DNA from 4 places in the Psychrobacillus sp. FSL H8-0510 genome. Region 1 is predicted to be linked to each of the others. Evidence: riboswitches for the same ligand, from Rfam matches in the RefSeq annotation. Region 1 holds a riboswitch; each other region holds the start of a gene.
What was found. Region 1 has a riboswitch for cobalamin ahead of MHI40_RS17865 (hypothetical protein). Riboswitches for the same ligand answer to the same signal wherever they lie in the genome.
Positions count from the first base shown of each region.

Region 2: linked by a shared signal. The riboswitch ahead of MHI40_RS02975 (ABC transporter substrate-binding protein) and the one ahead of MHI40_RS17865 (hypothetical protein) in region 1 are both predicted to bind cobalamin.
Region 3: linked by a shared signal. The riboswitch ahead of MHI40_RS18985 (hypothetical protein) and the one ahead of MHI40_RS17865 (hypothetical protein) in region 1 are both predicted to bind cobalamin.
Region 4: linked by a shared signal. The riboswitch ahead of MHI40_RS01110 (ribonucleoside-diphosphate reductase subunit alpha) and the one ahead of MHI40_RS17865 (hypothetical protein) in region 1 are both predicted to bind cobalamin.

Region 1 is NZ_JBBOYZ010000001.1:3,519,886-3,523,041, forward strand. It holds gene MHI40_RS17860 (ABC transporter substrate-binding protein) at 1-926, opposite strand, end outside; gene MHI40_RS17865 (hypothetical protein) at 931-1,470, opposite strand; cobalamin riboswitch at 1,640-1,827, opposite strand; gene MHI40_RS17870 (VanZ family protein) at 1,921-2,388, shown strand; gene MHI40_RS17875 (nucleotide pyrophosphohydrolase) at 2,396-2,722, opposite strand; gene MHI40_RS17880 (hypothetical protein) at 2,724-3,047, opposite strand; gene MHI40_RS17885 (methyltransferase domain-containing protein) at 3,067-3,156, opposite strand, start outside.
Region 2 is NZ_JBBOYZ010000001.1:595,199-598,354, reverse strand. It holds gene MHI40_RS02980 (FecCD family ABC transporter permease) at 1-656, opposite strand, end outside; gene MHI40_RS02975 (ABC transporter substrate-binding protein) at 661-1,614, opposite strand; cobalamin riboswitch at 1,737-1,877, opposite strand; gene argS (arginine--tRNA ligase) at 2,201-3,156, opposite strand, start outside.
Region 3 is NZ_JBBOYZ010000001.1:3,720,231-3,723,386, reverse strand. It holds gene MHI40_RS18995 (translation factor GTPase family protein) at 1-972, opposite strand, end outside; gene MHI40_RS18990 (hypothetical protein) at 1,071-1,247, shown strand; gene MHI40_RS18985 (hypothetical protein) at 1,285-1,512, opposite strand; cobalamin riboswitch at 1,733-1,921, opposite strand; gene MHI40_RS18980 (serine hydrolase) at 2,098-2,898, shown strand; gene MHI40_RS18975 (FAD-binding dehydrogenase) at 2,975-3,156, opposite strand, start outside.
Region 4 is NZ_JBBOYZ010000001.1:213,690-216,845, forward strand. It holds gene MHI40_RS01105 (general stress protein) at 324-761, shown strand; cobalamin riboswitch at 938-1,115, shown strand; gene MHI40_RS01110 (ribonucleoside-diphosphate reductase subunit alpha) at 1,309-3,156, shown strand, end outside.

The DNA of each region.
Region 1 (3,156 bases):
TACACTGTTTTAGCAATCAATTCCACTGCTTCACCAATACGAGGCCCTGGTCGAGAAATAACGTCACCATCTACTAAAAAGACTGAATCGTTTTGTACGGCTTGTATTTTGTCCCACCCTGCACGAGATTTAATCTCTCCAGGTGCATCATCTAAATAATTTGCAGTTGTTAAAATAATTTCTGGGTTTTTGACCGTAACATCTTCCTCTGACACACTGATCCAACCTTCTTGATCGCTAAATACATTGTCGACCGATGCTGCTGCTAAAATTTCTTGTTGGAATGTTTTACTACCAGTTGTATAAATATCTGGAGATGGGCTAATTTCATAATATACCTTTTTTAATGGAGTAGCAGATTTTACTCTTTCTTGAACTCCTTGAATAGTATCCTGAATAGAAGAAATAACTTCTTGCCCTTTTTCTTCAATGCCCATTACAGTAGCCAATTGCTCGATATCTCCGTATACATCTTCAAAAGAAGTTGCAGACTCAATTACAAAGACTTTTAATCCGGTATCTTCCAGAAGTTGCAATGCTTCTTCTTGGCCAATTGTATACGCTATTACTACATCTGGGTTCAATTCTGTAATTCTTTCCGCATTAAATGCAACTGAATCAGATACTCGCTCTATTTCGAGTGCTTCTGCAGGATATGTATCATAATCTGTTGCTCCTACAATTTTATCGCCTACACCTAAAGCAAAAAGAATCTCTGTATTGCTCGGTTGAAGAGAAACAATCGTTTCGGGTACTTCTTCGAATGTAATTTCATTTCCTACATCATCAGTTACTGTGTATTCTTTTACTTCTTCTACTACTTCCTCTTGTTTTTCCACAGTTGTCTTCTCTTCCGCAGAACACCCTACAAGCAAGAATGAAAATAGCAGCACCGACAACCAATTAAATAAATAATTTTTCTTCATAGTATTATTCCTCCAGTTGTTTCTTTTTTCTCATTGGATATGATTTACTGACAAATTGAATTTCTTCCACTCCATGATGTTTGTTCACATAAACTGCCATCGCAAACAACACATTTGCTAATAACTGTGCATAGTCAAACAAAATCTCAGGAATTTCTCTTTCTAACGAAACTTTATGAAGAGCTCTAACTGACTTTTTTGCTTCACTTCTACAAACATGTAATTCACAAGCTGCAGTCGTACCCTGTGGTAGTACAAATATATTTACTCTACCTTTTACTTCCTCTACATAGAAATCGTACATATCACTTAGAACTTGTAAATCGTCTTCTGTAATGGCTATCTTCCCTCGAACAGACCCGTTTAAATGGTAAGCCATTGGTGCCAAATACATCAAATCCTCGTAAATCTTTGGTATATCCTTTGTTAAAGAAGCTGCTAGTCCAATACGAGTAGTCAACGAATCTGTACGGATTTCAAAATCTACAGCAGAAGGTGTTTCACGCATAAACGGATAGCAAATATAGCGAATATCTTTTTTCATTACTTCTCCTCCTTTCCTTTTATTGGTGAATTTTCAAGCATATAGTACTTTTTTAGTTAACAGCACAAAAAAAACGCCACCCAAACAAGGGCGGCGTGATACCTATTTAACGATAAAAAAACAGAAAAATAGAAACGTGCCGTACAATCCCTTAACTTCCGAAGAGTATCTATACGTTCAAGAAAAGGCTGGTCTCCTGGCTTATGCATCAATTTACTCTAAGAACCTTCCCATTGACTAGTCAACAGTGGTATTTTTCTTATTTCATCAGCATTTACAGTTGCGGAAACAGCTTCGGATTTTAACCGAATTCCCAAATTAAGCTAACAAGTTAGCACCTTTTCCCTGCGAAAATTATTCACTTACAATTAGTTTACCATAGCCATCTCCCTAGCATGCACAATAATTTTCACGCATGTAAATTCACCGCTTTTGTGCTAATGTCAGTATATGAAAAAACTTATCCCGTTTTTAATATTACTTGTTATTGTATTTTTGGCATCAGGGCAGCCAGCTGAACAGCAATCTATGCAGGATGTCTTAAAAGCATGGCTTCCTAACAAACCATTAGAATCTTTTCTTCGTATTTTTCAAGTTCCATACTGGGGCATTCTCGTTTCTGTGGAAGAGCGTGGCTACTATGCTTTTGTAGAATTTTTGATAAGAAAAGGTACCCATTTTGTTTATTTTGGAATCATTGCTTTAGCCATTTATATTGCGTTACCTCCATTTAAGTATCGTAAAATTACAACAGTTGTGATCACTATGCTTCTTGCTGTTGCCGATGAATTTCGACAATCGTTTACAAGTGGTCGTACAGCTTCTCTTCAAGATGTCTTGTTGGATACAACTGGGGCTATTACTGCGCTATTATTAATGTCATTTTTTCAATGGTTTCAACAAAAAAAAGTTGACTGATAACGAGTCAACTTTTTTCACTTATAAGTACAGTGTTGTCTTCAGGTAATGGATATTTCAAAGCATTTTTCTTCATTTTTTGCTGTGCAGCCTCTATTAAATCAATTCCGAGCACATCAGCAAATTGCAAAAGATAAATAAATACATCTGCCGCTTCGTCAGCAATTGCCTGCTTGTCTTTTTTTATCGCATCCTCTGCAGTAACCCATTGGAAATGCTCTAATAACTCACTTGCTTCTAATGATACTGAAATAGCAAGACTACGAGCATCGTGGTTTCCTCCCCAACCTCGATCGTCCCGGAATCTCTTTATCTCTTCTGTTAACTCTTTCATTTTATTCTCCTATTCTTGCTGTGAATGTGTATTTGTTTTGACTTCTTGCTTCCTCTAATAGATGCATTTCTGATTGTATTAAAGCTTTATATTTGATAGGTAAATGGTCGGCAGCTTCTATTAATTCTTTATAATCTGTTAATGTATATTCTATTTCCCATTTGCCATCTTGAAGATGAGTAGAGTCGATAATTTTTTCCGTTGTAATTTCGAAACCAGCTTTTTCCGCAATTTGTTGAATGTCCTTAGGTGTAAATAACGTTCGAACATTAACTAAACTGTTTTCTACAAAGCACTCATATTGAGCTTGGATGAGTACTGACAAGAAGTGTGGAAGCTGCTCATTAGTCTGAACTCTCGTGTCCCACTCGGCAAAGCATAATACGTTTGTCCATTTTTTGATTTTCTTTAACATACCCAGGAATTCTTCGGGT
Region 2 (3,156 bases), 2.9 Mb from region 1:
TTGGCACGTTCTTCCCCAAACAGCATGGCATTAAGCTCTCTTCTGTTTATCCACAATAAAAACGTTCCGATAATAACAAAAGGTAAGGCCATCTGCACAAAGCTCCAGCCTCGCATCGACACACTACCGAGCAACCATCCAATAATTTGACGCAACTCTTCACCAGTTAAAGCAATCATTAACGAAATTACAGATCCCAAAAAGGAACTAAAAATAATTCCTGTTAAAATAATCGTCTCCATTTTCATCCCACGATCTACTAGCTTGGCGAATGAAATAACTAATAGCATTGTCACTAACGCACCAACCATACTAAAGACAGGTAATGTAAATATCCCTAAAAACGGTATGGAAATCCCGAAAAAGAGCGTAGCCACAGCACCGACCGAGGCACCGGACGAGACTCCTAATGTATAGGGGTCAGCAAGCGGGTTTTTAAGCAAACTTTGAAATGCAGCACCAGCAATCGCCAAAGATGCACCTACTAAACCAGCTAGTACCACTCGCGGCATACGAATCTTCCAAACGATATTGGTCGCTATCGCATCGGCCCCCGTATCCCATAACGTTTGGATCGGCACCTTCACAGAACCGACCGATACACCAAGCCAAATTGCTAACAAAAGCACAAAAATGGACATGATGTAACCGATCATTGATTTACTCACTAAAAGCCTCCGGATAGATTGCTTTCGCAATTTCTTCTAATCCTTCCACTAAACGTGGACCTTGTCTGCTCGTCGTGTCTTCATTTACTTGTATCACTGCATCATTTTGAATAGCAGTAACTGTATCAAATCCATCACGTTGTTTCACTTGTTCTACAATACCTTCTACGTAATCGTATGTGATAAGCATTACATCTGGGTTACGACTTACAATTTCTTCGGGATCAATTTTTACCCAACCTTCTTGATCCTCCATAATATTTGTAGCATTCAACATATTTAATATCTCTTGCATGAACGTTCCATTCCCTGTTGTATAAATTTCTGGAACATCCGAAGTTTCAACAAATACAGTTTTCTTCGATTCTACTTTTTGTACTTTTTGTTGGATATCTTCTACTTTTACTTTCATGTCTTCTACAATTTTTTGGGCTTCTTTAAGTTTCCCAGTAGCTTGACCCATTTCTTCAATAGTTGTATATGTTTCATCAAAATCCTTAGCGTCACTCACCACATACACCAAAATATTCGAATCACGTAGTTGTTGCAGTCCAGCTTCCGCCATTCCTACAATCGATTCATGCGCAAACACAATGTCCGGATCTAACGAAAGGATTTTTTCCACATTGAACTCCATGCCACCGATTTTTTCTTTCTCTAATGCCTCTTCTGGATAGCTTTCAAAATCGTTTACCCCTATAATTTCCTCATTCAACCCAAGTGCAAATAAGATCTCTGTATTACTAGGAATCATGGAGATGATTTTCTCCGGAGCTGCCTCTAACGTAACTTCTTCTCCAACGGCATCCGTCAATGTCATTGGGAATCCTATATTTTCACTGGCCGACTGCTCCGTCTCAGTACTTTCTACCTTTTTCGTTTCTTCCTGTGCGCATCCAACTAATAAAAGTACCGCCATTACAGCGATTAACCATCGTTTTTTCATTTTACATTCCTCCTAATTTAGACAATAAAAAATCTCCCATCCTATGATGAGAGATAGATAGGTATAAACCTGCGCGAAGTCACAACGAGCCAGATCTACACCAAACCTATCCTCGTAGGTAACGGGTGCAAAGCATATAGGCAGGTTTTCTGACTCGTGATATGTTCTATCACTTACAGTGGCGGGACCGTGCTGGACTTTAACCAGCTTCCCTTTTAACTCCAGCAATCCATTGCGAGAGCACCTCTATGCATTAAATTATTCATATTGCTTTGCCTTCATTATACCTTATTTTATACAACTGTCGACTTCGTTTTGAGTGAAGCGTTGCCTGACCTTTGAGATAATGTACATCTTTCTCCAGGTTGGTGATATTACTCTCGTCTATTGGATTACTCGCGAATGATTGGTGGTTACCCGCTTTGGAAGCCCTATTACTTGCGCTCCCGTTTGAAATACTCGCGGATGAAACTGTGTTTACTTACTCTGGCGGGGCATTTACCCTCGTACCGGGAATTACTTCCATCATAATATCTATCTGTATTTTAAAAAACCCTCGACCGAAGTCGAGGGTTTGCAGTTTGTATTACATTTGTTCTGGAGCAGATACACCTAGTAAACGTAAGGCATTTGCAATTGTTTCTCGCGCAGCAGTTACTAGTGCCAGACGAGCTTCTGTTTGAGGAAGATTATCCGCATTTAATACTTTGTCTGCGTTATAGAAGCTATGGAAAGTCGTTGCTAGTTCTTGGATATAGATTGCAATACGGTGAGGAGCACGAAGTTTTGCAGCATCTGCAACTATCTGTGGGAAGTCACCAATTTTTTTAAGTAAGTCTAATTCTTTTTCACTTTGCAATAATTCAAGTGAATCAGTCGATACTTTCATTCCTTGCGTTTCTGCTGAACGTAAAATCGAACAAATACGTGCGTGTGCATATTGAGCGTAGAATACTGGGTTTTCATTGGATTGAGAAACAGCTAAGTCTAAATCGAAATCCATATGTGAGTCACCTGAACGCATACCGAAGAAATAACGTACTGCATCCAGTCCTACTTCTTCTACAAGTTCACGCATGGTAACAGCTTTACCTGTACGTTTACTCATTTTCATTTTTTCGCCGTCTTTATATAATTGGACCATTTGAATAATCGATACTTCTAGTTTTTCACGCTCATATCCAAGTGCTTCAATGGCTGCTTTCATACGTGGAATATAGCCATGGTGGTCTGCTCCCCAAATATTAATCAGTTGATCGAATCCACGAACTAACTTATCTTCATGGTACGCAATATCTGGTAATAAATAAGTGAAAGAACCATCACCTTTAATAAGCACGCGATCCTTATCATCTCCAAATGTCGTCGAACGGAACCATGTAGCTCCTTCTTCTTCAAAAATATGACCATTTGCACGTAACTTATCTAAAGCCACTTCAATTTTGCCGTTCTCATATAAAGAAGTTTCCGAGAACCAGTTATCAAAACCAACACGGAAATCAGCTAAGTCTTTTTGTAGTTTTGCAAGCTCTACTTTTAACC
Region 3 (3,156 bases), 200 kb from region 1:
CATATCAAATTCAGTTTTCTGGGCGAATACACCGAGCCCATCCCCAATGGAGGCATTTGTTAAGCCAGTAACAGCTACTAGTTCACCTGCTATAGCCTGATCTGTAGTTTTAAATTTATTGCCGCTATATTGGCGGATTTGCGTTATTTTTTCAGTTTGTTCATTGTAAGTTACACTGTCGCGTACTTTCAATGTCCCATTCACTAACTTCAAATAGGTAACACGATTCCCACTTTCATCATGTCTTATCTTATACACCTGTGCTGCAAATACATCGTCTGATTTATAGGAAGTAGTGGTTAACGAATCTAGTTTTTCTAGAAATTCGACAATACCTATATCTTTCAATGCTGAACCACTAGCACAAGGAAAGATTTTGTTTTCTTTCACCATTTGTTTAAGCGTTTGTGTCCATAAGTCTTTATCGAATCCACTGTCCATATAAGTTTCTAAGAGAACTTCATCTCGCTCTGCAAGAAATTCAATTAGTTCTTCGTCAAAAGATGTCGTTATATCACACACATTTTCTGATAAGGTGGAGCGAATTTCAGCAAGAACGCTTGTTGGATCCGTGCCTTCATAATCGGTTTTATTGATAAAGAAAAAGGTAGGGACATGGTGTTTTCGCAGTAATTGCCAAACAGTTTCCGTATGTCCTTCAATGCCGTCTACAGCACTAATAATAATGATGGCATAGTCCATCACTTGGATAGCACGTTCCATTTCTGGAGAAAAATCGACGTGTCCCGGAGTATCGATAATATAGTAGGTAGAATTGTTGTAGGTAAAGATTCCTTGATCGGCAAATATAGTAATTCCTCTATTTTTCTCTATAGTATGACTATCAAGAAACGAGTCTTGATGGTCCACTCGTCCTCTATGTCTAATGGTATTTGTATGGTAAAGCAGTTGCTCTGAAAAAGTAGTTTTTCCAGCATCTACATGTGCAAGAATTCCAATAGTTTTGTGCATGTACTCACCTCTGAACTTAATTATAGCAAATTAGGGCGAAAACACCTGTATCAGTGCTATACTAGATAGACTAACAACGTAGAAAGAAGGTACAATTCATGCAATATTCGAAATCGAAAATGGAAGAACTAGTGAAATATAGCCCAGAGTTAAGCAAACGTTTAAAAGAGGTTATGAAGGAGCATGATTTAGAGAAAAGCTTTGCTTTAAAAGCTCTTTATCATTCTGAAGTAAAAGACGGCGGTAAATTTCAAAGAGACTATCAAGACCTATAAAAAAGTGAACCGATTAAAATCGGTTCGCTTTTTTTATTTAATCTTCTTTCATTCCTGAAATCTCACCTTTAATTTGTTTATATGCTTTTTGTAAATTGAGTACATATTTAGTTTTGTCTTGTTCGTGTATTTCTGAGATAGTATCAATTTCTTTTCCAAAGGCTTCAAATATCAAATCCAGTGAAATGGATGAGCTTCCAATATTATTAGTCATTAATACATTTTTAAATCTATTTATATAATCTTCTTTCGTGCCGATAGTCATTTCAACATTCCTTTCTTCAACATAAAAAAGCATCCTCTTTTAAAAGAAGATGCTAGTTGGATATGATTGGTTGTTGTCGAGACGTTTGAAACGTAACAAAATACACACTGAAAAGAGTCAATATCTCCAGTGTTTTCATTGCGCTTTTTCGTACGACAGCAATTTCAAGCATTTGCTTGTTCATAGCTGCACTTAACACCCCCTATCCGCGTAGGTTTTTGGTGTGTACTTGAAATAGGCAGGTCTCCTGGCTCATGGTCATCGCTTTTCTATCCTTCCCATAATGACATACAGTGGATATAGTAGAATTGCTCCCATTTACAGTTGCGGGACAGCGTCGGTTTTTCACCGACTTCCCTTTTAAGTTCATTTACTTTCGTAAACGAACACCTAAGTCTACACATTATTCAATTGTTCTTTTACTATAACATAAAAAATTTAATATTCAGTTGATAGAAAGTTAAAACCGAGCTTTATTGTAAATCTATAAATCTATTTGCTTTTTATAGTTTATAATTAATGTAATATTCAAACAAGTGTTAGTCTATAATAAAATAAATAGATTTTCTATAGGGGGGAAGAATTTTGGAAGAGCTTGTGAGCGAGGTACAAAAACTCGTAGAACAGTCAAAAGGCACTTGGGGAATCGTCTTAGAGGACTTAAATTCAGGGGAGAAATGGGAACATAATGAACAGGAGCTTTTTTATGCGGCAAGTGTCATTAAGGTACCAATCATGGCCTCAGTTTATAGAGCAGTGGATCGAGGAGACTTTTCTTTAATGGACTTAATCATCCTCAATGAAAAAGAGTATGTGGGAGGTTCTGGTGTATTGCAACATTTTACTCCAGGATTATCTCTTCCCCTTCAAGACATCATAATGCTGATGATTATTCAAAGTGATAATACGGCAACTAATCTACTAATCGACCTTGTAGGAGTTGACGATATCCAAAATTCTATGAAGGAAGCAGGAATGGTATATAGTACTTTTTATAACAAGCTCATGTTGAGTAAGTCTAATCCCAAAGGTGCTAATCGGATAGCAGCAGCGGATATAGCTATACTTTTACATAAGATGGCTATGGGAGATTTAGTGAGTGGTAAAGCAAGCCGTCAAATGGTAGAAGTGATGAAGAAACAACAGGTACGTGATTGTTTACCTGAAAGGTTACCGTCTCCATACTCTAATTTTGATTATGGGATGACGCCATGGGAGTTAGCCAATAAGACTGGATGGATTCCTGGAACACGTCACGACGCTGGAATCTTTTATGTAGGGAATCGAAAGTTAATTGCAACGGTTTTATCAAAGGATGAAGATGATTTACTTTCGAAACGAATTCTTGCTCAAATTGGAGAAGAAATATACAAATACTTACGGTAAATTGGTTAAAGACGACATGGATATACAACGCATGTCGTCCGTAACTATTTCAGATTAGGAAACTTCAGTAATCGAGTTAAGTTTGATTTAGGCTACGAACCAAGGCCCTTCCTGCTTCTCTTCCTGTAAAGATACAACCACCTAAAAATGTCCCTTCTAAAGAGCGATACCCATGAACTCCTCCTCCACCAAAGCCAGTTACTTCACCGGCTGCATAAAGCCCAGGGACGGCAAGTCCTTTATTATTTAGTACCCGGC
Region 4 (3,156 bases), 3.3 Mb from region 1:
CGAATTTTGTTAAGTAGTTCGTGGAGTAGGACTAAAACTATAGGGAAAAAGCATTGCCTCTGGCAGTGCTTTTTTTGAGTGGATTTGGTATGGACTACTTAGTGAAATAAGAAAAGCACGTCTCTCTTTAAAAGAAAGAATTTGTTAAGGAAAAAGGATGAATATTGGATAATGATTGTCCCTACTACTGGTTATTTATTTTGAAATAAAAGATTGTGAACGTGTTCACTTAAATTATATAGGGATTGAAGCTTTAAGGTGTCTAGAAGAACTAAAGATCGGGTAAAGAATACATAGGAAAAGCAATCAGGAGGTAATTTTTAATGAAGAATCATATTGTTGGCGTATACGAAAATGAACAACAAGCAGCTGAAGTTGTGGAAGATTTAAAAGCGAAGGGCTATACAACCGAAGAAATTTCAGTTATTGCTAAAAATATAAATGAAACATCTGAAATCGCACAGGAATTAAAACCCTCCACAAAGGATGGAGCAATTGTTGGAGCTGTAACTGGAGGAGCAATTGGAATAGCAGGGGTGATAGCAGGGTTATCCACTATATTAATCCCAGGGTTTGGTGCTGTGTTGGCTGCAGGTCCAATTATTACAACAATTGGCGGAGCAGTAGTAGGAGCCAACTCTGGTTCTGGAGGATTAAAACATGCTCTTATGGAAATTGGAGTTCCAGATAATGAAGCTGAACTCTATTCGAATGAAGCACAGGATGGTAAAATCCTGGTATTTCTTCACCCTAAAGAGTGAGGGTCGATTGAGTGGTCAAAAGTAATGTTTGCAAAAATAATATCAAGTGATTTTAGCTAAAAATCGCTGAATCACTTGATGTATTAGTTCCCCTAGAGAATTGACAGCTTGAATTAGGAGTTGCTCAGTTAAACACAATATGTTAGATTATATAAATGAACTAAACACAATATATAGTATGTTAACGATGAAAAGGTACCTTTATGGTTTAAAAGGGAATTCGGTAAAATGCCGAAGCTGTCCCCGCAACTGTAAGTGTGGACGACTGTTGAATAGCCACTGCGAGTGATCGTGGGAAGGACAACAGAAGGATGAAACACGAGCCAGTAGACCTGCCTTTTCATCGGTAAGCAACACTTTCTTCGGGGGTTGAGAGGTGGGAGCGAAGGCCTCTATCTCGAATGATTGATATGTCTTGTTGTATCCTACACTTTTAATTTTGAGCGATGTCTCAGCCGAAGATGGCTGTGTCATCGCTTTTTTTGTTTTGTGGTTTGGAGGGAAGTGCCACATAACTGTAACCGTTTAAAAAATAGGAGGAATTCAAATGACAATCATCTCAAACACAACGAAACAAGAAGTCCTACATAATCTAACAAAAGAATTTGGGGAGGAAAAAATTACTCCTCTTATAAAAACACATGAAAGATGGATGCAAAAACACCCGGAAGGTACAATAGCTGCTTGGTCGAAGTCAATGTCACTAGAAGCATTAAGTTTTCTAGATGAACAAGAAACGTACTGGACCTTTGTAGCAGCAAGAGTTCATTTAGCGCAGGTGTATGAACAAGTAGCTGAGAGAAGAAACACAACTGTGGATGCAGTGTACACAAAGTTTGCTAGTAATGTTCAACTGTTAAGTGATAAAGGCATTTACGATAAACGTCTTAAACAAGCATACTCACTACAAGAACTAGAGCAGCTATCTGAAATCCTCGTACAGGAAAGAGATTATTTATTTACTTATATCGGTCTAAAAACACTATTAGATCGATATGTAGCGAAGGACTTTGATAAAACAATAGTCGAACTGCCTCAGGAACGTTGGCTTATTATTGCAATGACACTGATGAAGGATGAGCAAGAAAATCGTTTAGAGAAAGTAAAAGAATCCTATTGGGCGATGAGCAACCTATATATGACAGTAGCAACACCAACACTATCTAATGCAGGTAAGCCTCATGGACAGCTCTCTAGCTGCTTTATCGATACGGTAGACGATAGCCTTCAAGGAATCTACGATAGCAATACGGACGTTGCAACCCTATCCAAATTTGGCGGGGGTATAGGTGTGTATATGGGCAAAGTGCGTAGCCGTGGATCTTCTATTAGAGGTTTTGTTGGTGCTTCCAGTGGTGTGCTTCCTTGGATTAAACAACTTAATAATACAGCAGTAAGTGTTGATCAGCTTGGGCAACGCCAAGGGGCAGTAGCTGTGTATTTAGATGTTTGGCATAAAGATATATTTACATTTTTAGATTTACGTTTAAATAACGGTGATGAACGACTACGAGCGCACGATATTTTTACTGGTGTATGTTTGCCCGATTTATTCATGGAGAAAGTCGATGCTAGAGAGGAATGGCATTTATTTGACCCTCATGAAGTTCGTCAGCTTAAAGGCTATTCTTTGGAGGACTTTTATGATGAAAAACGTGGCGATGGATCATTCCGCCAAAAGTACGAGGAATGTGTTAGCGATCATCGCTTGTCTCGTGAAACTGTTCCCGCTATCGACTTGATGAAGCGAATTATGCGTTCTCAGCTAGAGACAGGAGTACCGTTTATGTTTTACCGCGATGAAGTCAATCGCAGCAACCCTAACAAGCATGCAGGGATGATTTATAGTAGTAATCTTTGTACGGAAATTTTCCAAAACCAAAGTGCAACTACATTTGAGTCGATTCAAATTGAAGACGATATCATTGTCACTCGTCGTAAACCAGGGGATTTTGTCGTATGTAATCTGTCGTCTATAAACTTAGGGAATGCAGTTCCGGCAGATGTATTAGAAAAGCTTATAAAAATTCAGGTTCGGATGCTCGACAATGTGATTGATCTAAATATGATTCCAGTTCCTCAGGCGGAACGTACAAATTCTAGGTACAGAGGGATTGGGCTTGGGACATTTGGATGGCATCATTTACTGGCACTAAAGAGTATTCGCTGGGAGTCTGATGAAGCGGTTGAGCTTGCGGATTCATTGTATGAAAAAATTGCATACTTAACGATTAAAGCTTCTGCGGAGCTTGCGAAGGAAAAAGGGGCATATCCATTATTTGAAGGGTCAGATTGGCAAACAGGAGTTTATTTTGACAATCGTCAATACGATAGTAAAGAGTGGAATGAATTACGGGATATTGTAGGGGAAAGTGGGATACGGAACGGATATTTA